DNA from 3 places in the Clostridium celatum genome. Region 1 is predicted to be linked to each of the others. Evidence: riboswitches for the same ligand, from Rfam matches in the RefSeq annotation. Region 1 holds a riboswitch; each other region holds the start of a gene.

Region 1 (6,794 bases):
TAATTTGAGTTTTAATGAAAATAGTTATATACAATTAACAAAAGAAGAAATAGAAAATTGTAGACATGAGTCTGAAAAAAAATGGTACTTGTTTTTAGTATTTATTAATTTATTAATAATATTTTCTGTTATAGTAATTTGTATCATTAACATTCATAATTATAATACTCTACAAAAAACACTAACAGATTCTTTTGCTGATATGTCTTCATATGCTACTATTGTGTTTTCACCTTCATCAATACTTAACAACTTTCCTACTGAGTTACAGTTACTAATAACAGGATTAGTAGTTTTGATTTGTTTTCCATTTGGAGTAAACCTTTATTATGCAAAATATAAATCTAGAGCTATAAAAATTACTGAAAATAATTTTCCTGAAGTTTATTATAAAATACAGGAATACTCATATAAATTAGGACTTAAAAAAGTTCCAGAAGCACTTTTAATTCAACAAAATGGTATTATGAATGCATTTTCTGCTTTTATAATAAATAAACAATATATAGAAATTAATAGTGACTTATTTGAAATAGCTTATAGAGAATATCATGATTTAGATTCCCTTAACTTTATTATTGCTCATGAATTAGCTCACATTAAATATAAACATGCAACTTTTTCCTACAACATATTTATTTTATTTTCAAGTTTAATTCCTATAATAGGACCTACAGCTTCAAGAGCAAGAGAATACAGTTGTGATAGATTAGCTCAAAAAGTTACTGAAACTAGTGGAATTGAAGCTATGTTTTCTTTATTTGCTGGAAAGCACCTATATAAAAAAATTGATGTTTATGATTATATTGAAAATAGTAAAGACATAAAAGGTTTTTTTGTGTGGTGCAATAATTTAGTAAGTACTCACCCTATATTACCTAAAAGAATTAGAGCTTTAGCTAAAGGTGAAGGAAATGGTGAACTTTATTAATTAAAAATTTATTATTTTTTAAACTAAAAAGAAAAAGACAATGTAATCTGCACATTACATTGTCTTTTTCTTTTACACAACGTTATTAAATTCAACAGTGGCTTTATAAATGGCCCAAGATATAACTCTAGGATAGCTATTTCTTACAACAAAGATACTTTAACTAATTTTTAGAATAGTACTCTACAACTAAAACTTCGTTAATTTCTATTGGTACTTCTGCTCTCTCTGGATATCTTTCTAATATTCCAGAAAAGTTACCTTCATTCTTACTTAAGTAAGGTAACACATTTAGTATGTTAGCTTCAAAGTTTTCTTTGAACATTTCATTTTTTTGAGATTTCTCTCTTAGTTTAATTTCATCACCAACAGAAACTTGATATGATGGTATATCAATCTTTTGTCCATTAACTAATATATGTCCATGTACAACCATTTGACGTGCTTGTCTTATTGAGTTTGCAAATCCTAATCTATAAACTAAATTATCTAGTCTGCACTCTAGTAATTTAATTAAAGCATATCCTGTTAAATCTTTAGATTTAGATGCTTTCTTGAAATAGTTAGCAAATTGCTTTTCCATAACTCCATAATACGCTCTTAATCTTTGTTTTTCTAATAATTGAGTACCATAGTCTGAAAGCTTTTTATCACTTCTTGCAGTACCTTTAGTCGCTCTATTCATCGCTTTTGGATGACCACAAACATTTAAGCCAAGTCTTCTACACTGCTTAAATCTTGGTCCCATCATCTTCGCCATAGTATCATCTCCTAAAATTATTTCCGGCAGTACTTAAGCCTTAAATTCAATATAGCATACTTTTTTCTTTTTGTAAATGATAATAATTATCATTATCATTATTTTTTAAATTTTATAGAGAGGCTTAAATCCTCTCTATCTTAATACTTAGATAAATATTAATTTTTTACAACCTTTATAATAAATTTCATCTTTTATAGTTTCAATAAACTTTTGGACATATGCTTCTGATGTGCACTCAATATATAATACAACTTCATCTTTTAAACTTTTATCAATAATCTTTATATTATTGAAAATATCTCTACATCTACTTACAACCTCATCCTTATCAGATGTTCTTATTCTTAAAATAGAATTACAAGTTTTATGTGCATAATTAATCATTTCTGCTTTTTCTTTATTAAAGCTACCTATATCAGAAAATCTACAATTTATAATATCATTTAAATCACTATAAACTGAACTTCCTGTTGGTAACTTTCCAGCCCCTTTTCCTATAAATATTAATTCCCCAATTTCATCCCCATTTAAAATTACTCCATTAACTTCATTATCGATTTTAGCCAATATACTATCTTCATCTACTAAAACTGGTTTTACTGAAGTATATATTTTATTCCTACACTTTACTGCTTCTGCAACTAATTTAATTTTACAATTAAATTTTTTTGCATATTTAAAATCATTGCTATCTATTTCAGTAATTCCATTTATATTGATATCTTCCCATTTAAAACTCTTATCAAAAGCTAAGCTAGACAATATTGCTAACTTTCTAGCTGCATCATATCCTTCAACATCTGCTTCTGGATTAGCTTCTGCAAAACCTAGTTTTTGTGCCTCCTTTAATGCCTCATCATAAGATAACTTTTCAGACCCCATCTTAGTTAAAATAAAATTAGTAGTTCCATTTAAAATTGCCTTTATAGCATTTACCTTATTGCCACAAAGACTTTCAGTTAATGCTTTTATTATAGGAATTCCTCCTGCAACTGCAGCTTCAAATTTTAATGAAACTGAGTTTTCTTTAGCTATATTAAATAACTCTTGACCAAAGGTCGCTATTAAGTCTTTATTAGCTGTAATAACATGTTTTTTTAAAGTTAATGCTCTTTTAACATATTCATAAGCTGGATGAATACCACCCATTACTTCAATTACAATATCACTCTCTTTTGAAAATAACTCTTCTGAATCTGTTGTAATAACCTCATAATGACTACAATTTTTATGTTTTTCTTTATTTCTAACTAATATACTAGTAATGACAACTTCATTATCATTCTTTTCTCTATTTTTATCTATTAGCTCTATTAACCCACTACCAACTACCCCATATCCCATAATAGCTACCTTAGTCATTATTCTTCCTCCTATTAATTCTTATATAGCTTCTAATGCTTCTTTAATATCATTTATTAAATCCTTACTATCTTCTATTCCAACAGAAAGTCTTAGCAAATCTGGTGTAACACCACTAGCTAACAACTCTTGCTCATTTAGTTGACTATGACTTGTAGTTGCTGGATGTAAAAGACAACTTCTTGAGTCTCCTAAAGTTACTGCTAATGCTATTAAATTTAACTTTCTACTAAATTCTTTAGCATTCTCTATTCCACCTTTTATACCAAATGTTAAAATACCACTTGCTCCACCTTTTAGATATTTCTTTGCTAAATCATAAGTTTTACTTCCTTCAAGTAATGGATAATTAACCCATGAAACTTTTTCTTGAGTTGTTAACCACTGTGCAATTTCTAAAGCATTTTTAGAATGTCTTTCCATTCTTAAATGTAAAGTTTCTAATCCTAAATTAGTTAAATAAGCATTAAATGGACTCATGCATGCTCCTAAATCTCTTAATAATGTTACTCTAAGCTTAACTATATATGCTGCTTTTCCAAAACTTTCAACATATTTAATTCCATGATAGCTTGGATCTGGTGTTGTAAAAGCACTAAATTTTTTATTTGTCCAATCGAAATTTCCACCATCAACAACTATTCCTCCAATAGTTTGAGCATGCCCCTCTGAATACTTAGTTGTTGAATGAACAACAATATTTGCTCCATGTTCAAATGGATTGCAAAGATATGGTGTTGCTACTGTATTATCAACTATAAATGGAACTTTAATTTTCTTAGCTACACTGGAAAACTTATTAAAATCTAAAACATTTAAACCTGGATTCCCTATTGTTTCTCCATATATTGCTTTTGTATTTGGTCTAACTTTAGATAAAATTTCTTCTTCAGATGCATCTGGCTCAACAAATGTAACTTCTATGCCCAAATTTTTTAAATGTACTGTAAATAAATTAACTGTTCCGCCATATAAAGAAGTTACAGAAATTAAATGATCCCCAGATTTACAAACATTTAAAACTGCATAAAGAATTGCTGATTGACCTGAAGCTGTTGCAACCGCTCCAACTCCACCTTCTAACTTTGCATACTTTTCTTCCAACGCCCCAACTGTTGGATTAGAAATTCTGCTATATAAATGTCCATCTGCTTTTAAAGCAAATAATGCTTCTAATGTATCTGGATCATCATACTTATAAGTTGCACTTTGATAAATTGGTAAAACCCTAGGTTCACCTGATTTTGGCGAATATCCACCATGAATTCCTACTGTTCCTTTTCCTAAATTATTTGACATAAATAAAGCCCCCTTTTTATTAATTTAAATTTTTATAACAAAAAAGCTATTTCTTATTATCCTTTATAGATAATGAGAAATAGCTCAATAAGCTAATTTATTAATATATACTCTCATTTCTCAGGTAAAAACCTGCAGGATTTAGCACCACATTAATAATTAACAATTTATAGTTAAACTTAATAGATAAAAATCTTCTCTAAATTCTAACTATTAATAGGTTGCTAGGTTTCTCAGGGCCAGTCCCTCCACCATTCTTAATAAAAGTTCTTTTTATTCAATTTATTATCTTTATTATACACTTATGGAATATATTTTCAATACTTTTCTAAATTTTATTTTATATAGATAAATTTATCATTTGTAATTATACAATCTACATTAATATCATGCTCTTCACTTTCAATTTTATTTATAACTTGAAAATCATATGCTAATGCTAATTTTACACTTTTACATTTAATAGCTGAAATATATTTATCATAGTATCCTCCACCATAACCAATCCTATTCCCACTTCTATCAAAAACTACTCCTGGCATTATTATCAAATCAAATTTTTCACCAAATTTATTTTTATCCACATCTATTGGTTCAAGTATACCCCACTTATCCACAATCATCTTATCTAAACTGTGAATTCTTATTGCCTTCATTTCCTTCTTACTTTTATCTGTCTTAGGCACATATATCTTTTTATTATCCATCAAAGCATAATTTATTATTTCTTTAGTGTCAACCTCTGACCCAAAACTTACATAAATAAATATGCTCTCTGAATTTTTGTAAATATCACTATCAATTACTTTTTTTAAAATTAAATTATCATACTTGCTTTTAATTTCCAAGGATAATTCATTCCGTTTATTTATAGCTTCTCTTCTTAAAATATTTTTATCCATAAATTCTATCATATACTCACTTTCTATATTTTAAATTTCACATATATAATCTATAAATAATTACTTTTAATACTGCTTCTATTAACTTATTATCTACCCTTATTTTAGTTTAATATTCTTTAAGTAATATTATATCTCTCAATATTGAAGCTGCTGCATTCATTGTTCCTGAAGCTCCTCCAATTATACTTATATCTCCTAATGTATCTGTTTTATAATAAACTCCCTTATTTTTATAATCAACAGAATATAAAGGATGGCTTTCATCTATTTGCATTGGTTTTATATATGCAATAACCTCATCATTATTCTTTTCTATCTTCCCTATTAATTTTACTTTTTTATTCTTACTTTTCTCTAATTTTAAATCCTCTAATTTAATATCTGTTATTCCTTGTATTTTTAAATCACTAAGCTTAATATCTGTATTCATTAACACATTAGATAATATTATTATTTTACTTGCTGTATCATAGCCTAATACATCAAGACTAGGATTAGATTCTACAATTCCTTCTTCTTGTGCTTCTTTTAAAGCTTTTTCGTACGTTACCTCATCATTAGTCATTTTAGTTAATATATAATTGGTAGTTCCATTTAATATTCCTTCAATAGATTTAATTTCACTTCCTGCAACATCATATATTCCTCCAGAAATAGAAGGTAATGCTCCACCTGTTGTGCATCCTATCTTTAGCTTAACTCCATTATTGTCAGCTATAGCTTTCAATTCCTTATATTTTAATACTATTGGCCCCTTATTTCCTGTAATTACATTTTTCTTATTTTCTAATGCATTTCTTATATAAGTTAATGCAGGTTCTCCATCTACTATATTAGTTGGTGTTAACTCAATTAATGTATCTATATTTGCATTTTTAATCATTGATTCAACTTTTATTTCATTATGCCATAACTTATGTTTACAAACTTCGTTTTTCTTTATAAAACTCATAAGTTCCTCTAAATCTATTCCAGTTTCACTATAAAGCCCACCATTGCTTTTAATTATACACTTCACATTAATTTTTAAATTATATTTATCAAAAATATACTTTTTCTTAGTTATAAAAAGTTCTATTAATGCTTGTCCCACTCTCCCAAATCCTATTAACGCTATATTCATCGTTTTCCCCCCAATTTATAAAATTTTATATTCACCCTTTATATTTTAAAAGCTAATTATTTTATTTAAACTTATTATAATAATTTTATTTTACTGTATAATTATTGTAAATATAGTTAAAATGACAAATTAAATATAAAATTTAATTTGTCATTTTCTATTTTTAATTAAAGCCTTGGTACAAAACTAGCACATTCTGTTCCTGTTTGAGAAGTTGCTGCTCCGCCTTCTATACTTATATCTTCAGCTTCACACATTTTACAGTTATTATATGTACAATTTTCAGCTTCACAGGTAATGTTTAATGAGAATTTTGGTGATTCTATACTATTTGTAAAAGCTCCTGTCTTTTCTTCAAAACTTTCACAACAAGTATTAACTGAACTAACTGCACTTTTTCCACCTACTTGT
Region 2 (6,794 bases), on a different contig from region 1:
GTATCACAATAGCTGAATACTTCAGAGATATGGGATACTCAGTATCAATCATGGCTGACTCTACTTCAAGATGGGCAGAAGCATTAAGAGAAATGTCTGGTAGACTTGAAGAAATGCCAGGGGATGAAGGATATCCAGCATACTTAGGTTCAAGACTAGCTGATTACTATGAAAGAGCTGGTAAAGTTGTTTGTTTAGGTAAGGATGGAAGACAAGGTGCTGTTACTGCAATCGGTGCGGTTTCGCCTCCAGGAGGAGACCTTTCTGAGCCTGTTACTCAATCAACACTTAGAATAGTTAAAGTTTTCTGGGGATTAGATGCTCAACTTGCATATAAGAGACACTTCCCAGCTATAAACTGGATTAATTCTTATTCATTATATGCTGATACTATAGATAGTTACTTAAACAAGACAGTTGCTGATGATTGGTCAAGTCTTAGACAAGAAGCTATGACTTTACTTCAAGAAGAATCAGGACTTCAAGAAATAGTAAGTTTAGTTGGTATTGATGCATTATCAGAAAAAGATAGATTAAAATTAGAAGTTGCTAAGTCTATAAGAGAGGACTATTTACAACAAAATGGTTTCCACGAAATAGATACTTACACTTCACTTGATAAACAATATAGAATGTTAAAGCTTGTATTATTATTCAGAAAAGAAGCTGAAAGAGCTTTAGATGCAGGGATTTACTTAGATAAGGTATTAAACTTAGAAGTAAGAGATAAAATTGCAAGAAGTAAGTATATCCATGAAGATGACATTGCTAAGATGGATGATATTGCTGCTGAATTAAGAGCTGACATCGATACTTTAATTAGCGAAGGAGGAGTTCTTAATGCTTAAGGAATATAGAACAGTAACAGAAGTTGTTGGACCTTTAATGGTTGTTGAAGGTGTTAGCGGCGTTAAGTATGATGAACTAGTTGAAGTTGAAATACAAACTGGTGAATTAAGAAGAGGTAAAGTTCTTGAAGTTAATGGATCTAAAGCAATGGTTCAGTTATTTGAAGGTTCTTCAGGAATTAACTTAAAAGGAACTAAGGCTAAATTCTTAGGTAAGCCACTTCAACTTGGTGTATCAGAAGATATGTTAGGTAGAGTATTTGATGGTATGGGTCATCCAATTGATAATGGACCAAAGATAATACCAGAAAAGCAATTAGATATAAATGGGGAAGCAATTAACCCAGTATCAAGAAATTTCCCATCAGAGTTTATACAAACAGGTATATCTGCTATTGATGGATTAAATACACTTGTTAGAGGACAAAAGTTACCAGTTTTCTCTGGTTCAGGTCTTCCACACGCACAATTAGCTGCTCAAATAGCAAGACAAGCGACTGTTTTAAATTCAGATGCTAACTTTGCCGTTGTATTTGCAGCTATAGGTATAACATTCGAAGAATCTCAATTCTTCGTTGATGAATTTAAGAAGACTGGTGCTATAGATAATGCTGTATTATTTATGAACCTTGCTTCTGACCCAGCTATCGAAAGAATAGCTACTCCAAGAATGGCATTAACTGCTGCTGAATTCTTAGCATACGAAAAAGATATGCATGTTCTTGTTATCATGACTGATATAACTAACTATGCTGAAGCTTTAAGAGAAGTATCAGCTGCTAGAAAGGAAGTTCCTGGTAGAAGAGGTTACCCAGGTTACCTATATACTGACCTTTCTACATTATATGAAAGAGCAGGTAGAATTAATGGAAGAGGTGGATCAATCACTCAAATTCCAATATTAACAATGCCTGAAGATGATAAAACACATCCAATTCCAGATTTAACTGGATATATTACAGAGGGGCAAATAATCCTTTCAAGAGAATTATACAAAAAGGGAATTATGCCTCCAATAGATGTTCTACCATCACTTTCAAGACTTAAAGATAAGGGTATCGGTAAAGGAAAAACTAGAGAAGACCATGCTGATACAATGAACCAATTATTCTCAGCTTATGCACAAGGTAAGCAAGCTAAGGAATTATCAGCAATCTTAGGTGAATCTGCATTATCAGATACAGATAAGAAATTTGCTAAGTTTGCAGAAGCTTTTGAAGAACAATATGTTTCTCAAGGGTTTGAAACAAATAGATCAATAGAAGAAACTTTAAATTTAGGTTGGAAATTACTTAAGATTCTTCCTAAGACAGAACTTAAGAGAATCAGAGATGAATATCTTGAAAAGTATATGCCAAAGGGAGATGAAGAGTAGAATATGGCAAAGTTAAATGTCAATCCTACTAGAATGGAGCTATCTAAGCTGAAGAAAAGACTATCTACAGCTTCAAGAGGGCATAAGCTTCTTAAAGATAAACAAGATGAATTAATGAGACAATTCATTAACCTTGTTAAATATAACAATGAACTTAGAAAATCGGTAGAAGCTGAACTTGAAGGGTCTTTTAAAGATTTCGTTATGGCAAGTGCTGTAATGAGTTCAGAATTCTTAGAAGAAGCAGTTGCTTATCCAAAAGATAGCGTATCTGTTGAAGTAGGAACAAAAAACATAATGAGTGTTAATGTTCCACAAATGAAATTCCACAGACAATTACAAGATAGTGAAGGAAGCATTTACCCATATGGTTTTGCAAATACATCTTCTGAATTAGATGATGCTATAGGTAAGCTAGAGTCAATACTTCCAAAGTTACTTGAATTAGCTGAAGTTGAAAAATCAACACAGCTTATGGCTGATGAAATTGAAAAGACAAGAAGAAGAGTTAATGCTCTTGAATATATGACAATTCCTCAATTACAAGAAACTATTAAGTTTATAAGAATGAAACTTGATGAAAATGAAAGAGGAGCTTTAACTAGACTTATGAAAGTTAAAGATATGATTCAAGCAAGAGCTGCAGAATAGTATTAATAAGTATCTTCTTATGAAGTCTACGGTATAAGTAAAAATAATTAGTTTTACTTAAACACATTATCACTAGGGATAACAGGTATAAAGCTATATTTATACCTGTTATTTTCATATTATGGATATAAATTATATATTTGATAAAAAGAAGATTTAATAGTATAATGCTTATAGAATACGTAAGAAGAATATAAGTTGATATAACAAGGAGAGTTTTAATGAATTATTTCATAGCTATAATTATTGCTTTTTCTATAGTATTTTTGATAACTCCATTACTAATGAAGTTATCATTTAAATATAATTTTACAGATAAACCTACTAGTAGAAAAAAGCATAGGGGTGAAATTCCTCTTTGTGGTGGAATATCTATGTTTATTGGATTTTTCACAGCATATTTTATAATACTTCGTAATAATAATTTTGATGAAAAGTATGGAATTTTTGTAGGAGCATTATTAATTTTATTAATAGGAATAGTAGATGACTATTATAAGAGCGTTGGAAAAGAATTTGCTATAACTCCAAGATTAATAATACAATTATTAGCAGCAGTTATAGTATATAAATCAGGAGTATCTTTTGAAGGCTTTACCAATCCACTAACTGGGGTATACTTGCATTTACCGGAAATAGTTCAGTTTATTTTAACTATAACTTGGATTTTTGGAGTAACAACAGTTATAAATTGGTCTGATGGAATGGATGGATTAGCAGGAGGATTATCATTTATATCAGCAATGACTTTTGCAACAACTGCTATAATATTAGTTCAACCTACATCATTATTATTTTCCCTTATATTAGGGGCTGTAGTATTAGCTTTCTTATTTTATAATAAGTATCCAGCAAAGATATTTATGGGAGATTCAGGTGCAAACTTTTTAGGATTTATTTTAAGTATAATTGCTTTAGATGGTGCTTTTAAAGGAGCAACAATATTGAGTTTGATGATACCTATATTAGCACTTGCAGTACCTATATTTGATAACTTATTTGTTGTATTTAAGAGATTTTCAGAAGGAAAACCAGTATATCAAGCAGATAGAAGTCAGATACATTACAGACTTCAAGCAAAAGGATTTAATACAAACCAAGTTGTTACATATATAAGTATAATAAGTTTAACTTGTAGCATAGTATCAATTATATTACTACTAATAAAATAATAAAGCTATTTACAAGAATGTAAAGAAATAGTATAATATATTAAAACTTATCAAGAGTGGTGGAGGGACTGGCCCGTTGAAACCCGGCAACCTATTAACTATATTAATGTGGTGCTAATTCCAACAGCTTATGGCTGATAGATAAGGATATTTTATAGGCATGAATTATATTAACCTAAGGGAAATATCCTTTAGGTTTTTTTGTGCTTAAAAAATAATTTTTAGTTAAGAAATTAGTAATTTATTTATGAGATTGGGGGCTATTTATATGAAAATTAATGAGTTATTTGAAAGTAAAAAGGTAGTATTTTCTTTTGAGATTTTTCCACCTAAAGCAACATCATCTATTGATACTATATACTCAACTTTAGAAGAACTAAAAGATTTGAAACCGGATTACATCAGCGTTACTTATGGGGCAGGAGGTAGTTTAACTAAAAATAAAACAACAGAGTTATCATCAATAGTAAAAAATAAGTATGGTGTAGAGTCAGTTGCACATTTAACTTGTATTAATTCAACAAAAGAAGAAATAAATATTATATTGGATGATTTAAAATTTAATGGTATTGAAAATATATTAGCTTTAAGAGGAGATGTTCCAGAGGGGGGGAATCATAAAGGGGATTTTAAATATGCATATGAATTAATTTCTCATATAAAGAAAAGAGGAGATTTTAACATACTTGGTGCATGTTATCCTGAAGGGCATGTAAAGGGGAGAGATTTAAAAGAGGACATGCTTCATTTAAAGATTAAAGAAGAAAGTGGAGCATCACAATTTATATCACAATTATTTTTTGATAATAATCATTTCTACAATTTATTAGAAGAGAAAGAGAAATTAGGTATAAAATCTCCTATACAAGCAGGAATAATGCCTGTAGTAAATAAAAAGCAAATAGAAAGAATAACATCTTTATGTGGTGTAAATATGCCAAAGAAGTTTATTAAAATAATGGAAAGATATGAGTATGATAAAGAAGCATTAAGAGATGCAGGAATTGCATATGCTGTTGAACAAATAGTAGATTTAATTTCTAGTGGAGTAGATGGAATACATTTATATAGTATGAATAATGCATATGTTGCTAGGAAAATTAATAATAGTATCAGTTCAATTATTAATTCTATTAATAAATAGATAATTTTAGGAGGAATGAATTATGGAAAAAGTAGAAAGCTTTGAATTAGATCATAGAAAGGTAAAAGCGCCATATATAAGAAAATGTTGTTTATTAAATGGCCCTAAAGGTGATGAGGTAACTAAATTTGATATTAGGTTTTTACAGCCTAATAAGGAGGCTTTTGGAACAGCAGCAATGCATGGATTAGAGCATTTATTAGCATTTGAGCTTAGAAAAAATTTAGATGGAATAATTGATTTATCACCAATGGGATGTAGAACAGGATTTTATTTAAGTATATTTGGGAATAGAGATAGTGAAGAAATAAAAGTAGCGGTAGAAAATGCTTTAAAAGAAATATTAGAAGCAAAAGAAATTCCAGCAGCAAATGAAATACAATGTGGAAATTATAGAGATCTTTCATTATTTGGAGCTAAAGAATATGCAAAAGAGGCACTAAATAAAGGTTTTTCCCTAAATATTTATGGTGAATAACTAAATCGAAAAATACTATTATAATATTTTAGGAACTGATATGATTTCATAAAGAATGTATAGCTTAGCGAAATTATAGCAGTTCCTAAAGATAAAGTTATGAATTTTTTAGACAGATAAGCTCTTTATAAGTTAGGTATATTTTTATTGAAAGTGGGGTAGTTAAATGGTAAATAGGGATGAAGTTTTAAGATACTTAGGTTTTAGGGGACAGATAATTGATGAAAAGCTTGAAGAACTTATAGATGAATGTAGGGAAACAGTAGTTGTAAAAAGTGATCCTAAATATGTTTATGGATATTTTAATATAGAAAATAATGATGAAGGTATTTTAATAAAGGATACTACATTGGTTTTAAAGGGTGAAGATATAAAAAATCATTTAAAGCATTGTGATAAATGTGCCTTAATGGTAGTAACTTTAGGATTAAATATCGAAAGAGAAATTATACTCAATGAGAAGATTAGTTTAACAAAGTCAATAGTTTTAGATTCATGTGCTACTACTTATATTGAAGAAGTTTGTGATAATATTCAAAATGATATAGAGCAATTTGCAAAGAAAAACAATTTAAATATTACCTCAAGATATAGTCCTGGATATGGGGATTTATCATTAGATTCACAGGAAAAAATATTAAGCGTAACTGATGCAAGCAAAAGAATAGGGGTTACAACTACAGAGCATAATATATTGTTTCCAAGAAAATCAGTAACTGCGATTATTGGATTAAGTAAGGGGAAAATACAAAAGACAAAGAGAGACTGTACTAAATGTAATAAATATAATGATTGTGTTTTTAGAAAGGGAGGAAGTAATTGTGGGAGTTAAGGAATTAATTAATAAAGAATTAATTTTATTTGATGGGGCAATGGGAACAATGCTTCAAAAAAATGGTCTAAAGTTAGGAGAAAATCCTGAAAAATTAAATTTTAGTCATGAAGATATGATTATAAAGATACATAAATCTTACATAGATTCAGGAGCAAATATTATTACTACTAATACCTTTGGAGCTAATAGATTAAAGCTTAAAGAAAGTGGCTATTCTGTAGAAGAGACAATAAGTAAAGCAGTATCATTAGCAAAAGAAGCAACAAAAGATACCAATGCATTTATAGCATT
Region 3 (6,794 bases), on a different contig from region 1:
ATAATCAAACAAATTAAAAATATTTCTCCAAATAATGTTATAGTAATTAAGCAAAAACAAATTAATCTCCAGCCATATTTATTTTTTTTCACAACTGCACTCCACTAACTCCCTACTCTTCTCTATATATTTTATTATTTACTTTTCTAATTTAATTACATTCTAAAAAAACTTCATCTTTTATTCACATTTAAAATGTATATTCATATAAAATTATCTTCCCTCATAAGGTATTATGTGTGCATTTTTTACTCCATTTTTATGCTCTTTTATCATAGCTTTTACAGCTTCATCGTAATCACTATAATATCCTATACAAAGTCTCCAATATCTCTTTTGTGTTTTTTTAGGTTCTGTTACTGGAGATAATAATAAAACTTTATCTCTAAAAGCTAATGCTGCCTTCGCTACCATCATACCATATGATTTTGCATCAAATTCATTCATAGCTTCTTTATTTGATAAATATTCACCATAAACTATAATCCCTATGCTTTTTAAATTGTTATATATTTTATACTCATTATTTTTAATTACCCCTAAATCATTAGTTCTAAGATCACTAAAAATTTCATCTCTAACAAGCCTACCTAATCTATAATTTTCCTCATTTTCATTTACTACTAATACCTTTACCCCTCTTTTGCTTTCATCTTTACTAAAACTCATGTGGAAGCTTATGAAATAATCTGCATCTGTATTATTAGCTATATCTATTCTTTCTTCTTTACTTAATGTTTTATCTTCATCTCTTATTAAAATAACCTTTTCACTATTACGTTCTAAATGCTTTTTTGCCTCTAAAGCAGCTTCAAGTACAAATTCAGACTCTTTTATGCCATCTTTTGAAATAGCTCCAAAATCCTTCCCACCATGAGCTGCATCTAATATCCATACTGCCACAGGCATTATCTCCTTATTAAATTAGCTTCATATTCTATTATATTAGATTATTTTTTTATTGTGCTTACAAGTATCTTCAATTATGTTATATTCGTATCTATATACAAATCTATAAATACAAAAAAAGAGGTTAGAAATTTTAGTTTCTTCCCTCTTTTTACTATTTTTAATAGCCCCCTATTTTTATAATATTACTTTGCCCCTATTAATATTATATAAATAATTTCTCTATATATTATTATACTTATTTGCCCTATTTTTAATACTAATCTTTTAATAATACTTACAACTTAACTTTTTTATTAAAATACAGGAACTACAGCCCCGTTGTATTCTTTTTCAATAAATTCTCTAACTTCATCAGAAGTAAGTGCTTCTGTTAAATCTTTAATTTTTTGAGTATTTTCATTACCTTCTTTAACTGCTAAAACATTTCTTCTACCTTGTAAATCATCAGCATCTTTATCTTCTTTACAAATTGTATCATTATTAACATCAAGCCCTGCTTCTAATGCATAGTTACCATTTATAACTGCAATATCAACCTCTTCTAAAACTCTTGGTAATGTTGCTGCCTCAAGAACTTTAAAATTTAAATTTTTAGGATTAGAAGTTATGTCTGCAACTGTTATTAAATCACCATCATTTATTTCAATAAGCCCAGCTGCTGCTAATACTTTTAATGCCCTTGCTTCATTTGAAGTATCATCAGGAATTGCAACTGTTGCTCCATCCTCTACTTCATCTAAAGATTTATACTTATTAGAAAAAGCTCCCATTGGTTCTAAATGAATCTCTGCTGTATAAGTAAGATGAGTATCTTTTTCATCATTGAATGATTCTAAGTATGCAATTGTTTGGAAGTAGTTTGCATCTAACTCACCTTCTTCTACCGCTGTATTTGGAAGAACATAATCATTAAATTCTACTATTTCTACTGTATATCCTTTTTCCTCTAAAAGTGGCTTTGCAACTTCCACTATAGATGCATGTGGTTCTGGAGAAACTCCTATTTTTATTATTTTATCATCACTTGAATTACTTCCTTCATTAGATGTAGCTCCATTACTTCCACATCCTATAAGACCTAATGATAATACTCCTGCTAAAATTCCTGCTAAAATTTTTTTCTTCATTTTAAAATTCCCCCTAAAATTTATTTTTAATATTACTTATTAACTTATTTATTTAAATAACTTTTAATTACTATTTACATATTTTAATTAATACTTCTTACAACTTAAATTTATATTTATTTACTAATAATTTATATATAACATAATTAACTTAATTTCTTATATAAGTAATTACCTAAGCTTTGAAGAGCTTGGACTATTATTATAAGAATAACTACAGTAACAATCATAACTTCCGTGTTAAATCTTTGGAAACCATAACTTATTGCTAATTTACCAATTCCACCTGCTCCAACACTACCTGCCATTGCAGAATAACCAATTATACTAATTACTGTTAATGTTAATCCTGAAATAATTGATGGTACTGCTTCCTTAATCATAACTTTAAATATTATTTGAGTATTTGATGCTCCAAATGATTTTGCAGCTTCTATAACTCCTGGATCAACTTCCTTTAGTGCTCCTTCTATTATCCTTGCCACAAAAGGTGCAGCTGCAATTGTAAGTGGTACTATTGCTGCAGTTTCACCAATAGATGTTCCAACTATAGCTCTAGTAAATGGAATTATAGCTACTATTAAAATTATAAAAGGAAAACTTCTAAGCACATTAATTACTACATCTAAAACTCTATAAATAACCTTATTAGGTTTTAATCCAGAATCACTTGTAACTGTTAATATTATTCCTAATAAAAATCCTAAAACACTTGCAAATAATGTTGAAAAAAACACCATATAAACAGTTTTTCCAAACTCTTCTATTATTATATTAATCATTTTACTATCCATTATAATAACACCTCCAATATAACATCTTTAGATGAAAGATATTTCATAACTTCCTCTCTATCCTTTTCATCTATATTTATAGTCAAGCTACCTAATACCTCATCTCTAAACTTTTCAAGCCTTCCTCCAACTATAGAAAAATCTATATTAAGTTCTCTTGCCATCTTAGTTATAAGAGCATTTTCTGAAGAATTACTTGGGAAAAATAACTTAATATTAACTCCGGTATTTGGTAGTGCATCTTCTTCATCTTCTCCTAAGAATTTTTTAAGCGATACTTCTGGTCTTAAGAATACCTCCTCTGCCTTTCCTTCTGCTACTAATACTCCACCTTGAAGCAATGCAACTCTTTGGCAAATTTGCTTTACAACCTCCATTTGATGGGTAACAACAACTATTGTAATTCCTAATTTTTTATTGATATCGTCTAAAAGTGAAAGTATATCTTTTGTTGTTTTAGGATCTAAAGCTGATGTTGCTTCATCACAAAGAAGAATCTTTGGTTCTAATGCTAATGCTCTAGCTATAGCAACTCTTTGTTTTTGTCCTCCACTAAGCTCTTTTGGTTTACTTTTTGCTTTATCTGAAAGCCCTACAATCTCTAAAAGCTCATTAACACGCTTTTTTATACAAGCCTTATCCTCTCCCCACACTTGTAATGGAAGTGCTACGTTATCATATACAGTTTTTCTATTTAAAAGATTAAATCCTTGAAATATCATTCCTAAATCTTTTCTGAATACTCTCTTTTCTTTTTCAGTTAATTTGTTAACTTCCTTATCCATAACAACTATAGATCCGTCATTATAATCTTCTAAGGCATTTATACATCTTAAAAGTGTTGATTTACCTGCCCCACTATGTCCAATAAGTCCATATATTTCACCTTCATTTATATTTAGTGAAATATCCTTTAAAACCTCTATATCTCCAAAACTCTTTTTTACATTTTGCATTTTAATCATGTTTGTCCACCTCCATTTAGTTAATAATAAAAATCATAAATTTTAAGCTTACTACTTAAATACTATACTTTTTATTAATTTAAGAAAAAATATAAAAAAAACGCACTAGAGAATAAACTCAAGTACGTATAAATACACTTATTAAATTTACCCTCTCATCACTCAGTTAAAAAACTGCAGGAATTAGCACCACATTAATAGTTATTAGTTGATTGTTAAGGTTAAAATTTCTTTAAAATCTCCAAATTTTAAAACACCATTGAAGTTTTACCTTAACTACTAACTTTTAACTGTTAATAGGTTGCTGGGTTTCACAGGGCCAGTCCCTCCACCACTCTTGATAAGATTATCTATTAAATTTTCCAATATTTTCTGCTGTTGATATTAATATATATTACTTGAAGATTTTTGTCAATAACTTCTATATACTTTTTTTATTTTTTATACTAAATATTCTTTCTAATAATCCATAACCTCTTCTTCTATTTTTAAAAGTTCTGCATCAGTATTATCTTCAATAAAATCTAAAATCTTTTCCTTTAAAGCTTGAAGTACATCTCTTGAAGTTCCAACGCTACATATACCTATTACTATACTTTGATGTACATCTTGATGATCAACTTCAGACACTGACACATTAAACTTATTAGTAAGCCTTTTACAAAGGCTCAAGACTATCATTCTTTTTTCTTTTAATGAATGCACCCATTCTGCCCTAAGTTCAATTTTTATTAATAATATTTTCATTTACTTCACCTCTAAACTTTATTTTTACTAAAAAGTAAATTTTAATATCAATGTCTAAAATAATCTTCTTTATATAATATATGATATATCAACTACTTTATTTCTTGATATAATTACCTGTTCTTATAATTTTATCATAACAAACTATACTATATTTATAGTTTATATAACTTACAAAAGAATAAATAATTAAAGGTAAGTAATTATAAAAAAATTAATTCCCTTAAAGAAATAATATAAAATAACATTAAGAGTTAATCCAATTATTAGATTAACTCTTAATTCATTTTATTGTTTTATTAATTCTATATAATCACCTTTAACACTATCCTTCATTATCCAAAATATTTTAAGTTTTACTTCATCTAGTATTGTATCATTTAATTTTAAATATGACTTAACATAATATTCATTGTTTTCTTCATCACTTATACAAGATACCCCACTTTCACTAATTAAACTTTCTCCATTTTCAAGTATAATATTGTCAAAAGAAATACTTTTAACATCCCTTGCTTTTAAAGTAAGATTATTTCCTATAAAACTTACAAATTCAATATTGTAATCGTTAGGTTTAACTCCCTTATTTTTTAAGTCTATTATAATATTTCTATTATCTTTTCTAGCATAATACATTTCATCAAAAACAAAGGTTAAAGATTTAATACTTTCCTTTATTTCACCTTGAAGTTCTATAAAGTTATTTTCAAAACCCTGACTTTCATAAGATGAACTTACTTCATATTCATTTCCTTCATTATCTATAAGTCTAGGATTTTCAAAGGTCATATAATCATATATATCACTATTAAGCTTAAATTCCATAATAGTTCTTGTTTTACTAGTTTTTAAACTTACTACTTCTATATCTCCAATTTCAGTGTTAATAATTGTATTATCTAAGGATATATCCATTAATTCACTATTAAATATTTCTTTTTCAAGCTTTATCGGTACAGAAAAACTTGCTAGATACTCCTTGCTTAAATCATCTTTTCTTCCTTTTTCCTTGTCATAAACATTAAACTCTAAAGTAAATTCTTCATTAAATTCTTCAAAGGCTATCTCTATATATGATTCCTGTTCTCCTTCTTCATTTTTAATACTATATGGTTCTGTATAAAATGTACTCCATGATACACCTCCTGTTTCAGTAACAATACTAATATCAACCCCTAAATTTTTTTCTCCTGATATCTCATATCCTAACCAAAGTCTCTTCCAATCTCCAGCAATAGTATTTACTTTAAGCTTCACTCCATTCTTTTGCTCTTGAAAGTTAATTTCTTTAACCAGCCCCTCTTCTACAGCATTATCAAAGCCTTTATCAAAAGTCACAAGTTCTATCAGTTTATCAAGACCAGGAACTTTGCTCATAGCATAAGCTACATTTGGAAAAATGTTTACTAATACTACAAACAGCAAAAATGTGCATGCTATTCCACTTCCATATTTATAAAATTTCTTTAAATTTCTTTTTCTTCTCCCTTCTTTCAATGTCTTTCTCACCATAAAATCAAGTTCCTCAGGAATTTCTATATTTTCATATCTTAATTTTTCATCATCTAAATAATTCTTACTCATAACTCTCCTCCTTAATTTCTACTCTTAATATTTTTAATGCCTTATGCATTCTATTTTTAACAGTAGAAATAGAAATACCTAAAACCTCTGCAACTTCATCAATTTTATATCCATGAAAATATTTCAAAATTATAACATCCTTAAGCTCCTCTGGAAGAGTATCAATAACTAAACCTATTTCCGATTTTTCATCATCTACAGACTTATCCTTTAAATAATCATTCTCTACAACTACAACTTTAGAATTTTTTCTTATAAAATCTACTGCTGTATTAACTATTATCCTACTAAGATACTTATCTATAGCATTTTCATCCTTTATCTTAGATAAATTAGAGTATCCTTTCAAAATACTTTCCTGCAATATATCCATTGCATCATGATGATTTTTCACATAATAATAAGCCAACCTATAAAATTTTTCTTTATTTTCTTTTACAGAGTCTTCAAATCTCTTTTCTAAACTCCTACCCCTAATTTTAATCATTAATGTATTCTCCCATCTAAAATTATGTAAATAGTACTATTTTATTTAATTCTATTATATAGACGTATGAACAACCTATTTTGTTTAAATGTTTTTTATCGCTATTTAAAATTTTTTAAATTCTTCTATAAACTATAAATCTTAAAAATTAAGCATTATATTTTTTAGGTTTTTCTAA

The links. Region 1 has a riboswitch for S-adenosylmethionine ahead of LPC13_RS06370 (O-acetylhomoserine aminocarboxypropyltransferase/cysteine synthase family protein). Riboswitches for the same ligand answer to the same signal wherever they lie in the genome.
Region 2: it holds a riboswitch for S-adenosylmethionine, as region 1 does, so the genes downstream of both, metF (methylenetetrahydrofolate reductase [NAD(P)H]) here and LPC13_RS06370 (O-acetylhomoserine aminocarboxypropyltransferase/cysteine synthase family protein) in region 1, are expected to answer to the same signal.
Region 3: it holds a riboswitch for S-adenosylmethionine, as region 1 does, so the genes downstream of both, LPC13_RS11655 (methionine ABC transporter ATP-binding protein) here and LPC13_RS06370 (O-acetylhomoserine aminocarboxypropyltransferase/cysteine synthase family protein) in region 1, are expected to answer to the same signal.

Annotation. Positions count from the first base shown of each region.
Region 1 is NZ_JAJKGM010000010.1:29,434-36,227, reverse strand. It holds gene LPC13_RS06385 (M48 family metallopeptidase) at 5-931, shown strand; gene rpsD (30S ribosomal protein S4) at 1,095-1,691, opposite strand; gene LPC13_RS06375 (homoserine dehydrogenase) at 1,839-3,056, opposite strand; gene LPC13_RS06370 (O-acetylhomoserine aminocarboxypropyltransferase/cysteine synthase family protein) at 3,078-4,355, opposite strand; SAM riboswitch class I at 4,466-4,622, opposite strand; gene LPC13_RS06365 (5-formyltetrahydrofolate cyclo-ligase) at 4,691-5,269, opposite strand; gene LPC13_RS06360 (homoserine dehydrogenase) at 5,367-6,383, opposite strand; gene LPC13_RS06355 (DUF1540 domain-containing protein) at 6,551-6,794, opposite strand, start outside.
Region 2 is NZ_JAJKGM010000004.1:62,551-69,344, forward strand. It holds gene LPC13_RS03010 (V-type ATP synthase subunit A) at 1-848, shown strand, start outside; gene LPC13_RS03015 (V-type ATP synthase subunit B) at 841-2,223, shown strand; gene LPC13_RS03020 (V-type ATP synthase subunit D) at 2,227-2,874, shown strand; gene LPC13_RS03025 (MraY family glycosyltransferase) at 3,096-4,046, shown strand; SAM riboswitch class I at 4,091-4,194, shown strand; gene metF (methylenetetrahydrofolate reductase [NAD(P)H]) at 4,315-5,190, shown strand; gene LPC13_RS03035 (S-ribosylhomocysteine lyase) at 5,213-5,668, shown strand; gene LPC13_RS03040 (methionine synthase) at 5,835-6,500, shown strand; gene LPC13_RS03045 (homocysteine S-methyltransferase family protein) at 6,490-6,794, shown strand, end outside.
Region 3 is NZ_JAJKGM010000028.1:21,800-28,593, forward strand. It holds gene LPC13_RS11635 (serine hydrolase) at 1-92, opposite strand, end outside; gene LPC13_RS11640 (N-acetylmuramoyl-L-alanine amidase) at 214-903, opposite strand; gene LPC13_RS11645 (MetQ/NlpA family ABC transporter substrate-binding protein) at 1,206-2,039, opposite strand; gene LPC13_RS11650 (methionine ABC transporter permease) at 2,186-2,833, opposite strand; gene LPC13_RS11655 (methionine ABC transporter ATP-binding protein) at 2,833-3,798, opposite strand; SAM riboswitch class I at 3,951-4,145, opposite strand; gene LPC13_RS11660 (DUF503 domain-containing protein) at 4,258-4,545, opposite strand; gene LPC13_RS11665 (DUF4179 domain-containing protein) at 4,834-6,129, opposite strand; gene LPC13_RS11670 (RNA polymerase sigma factor) at 6,122-6,616, opposite strand.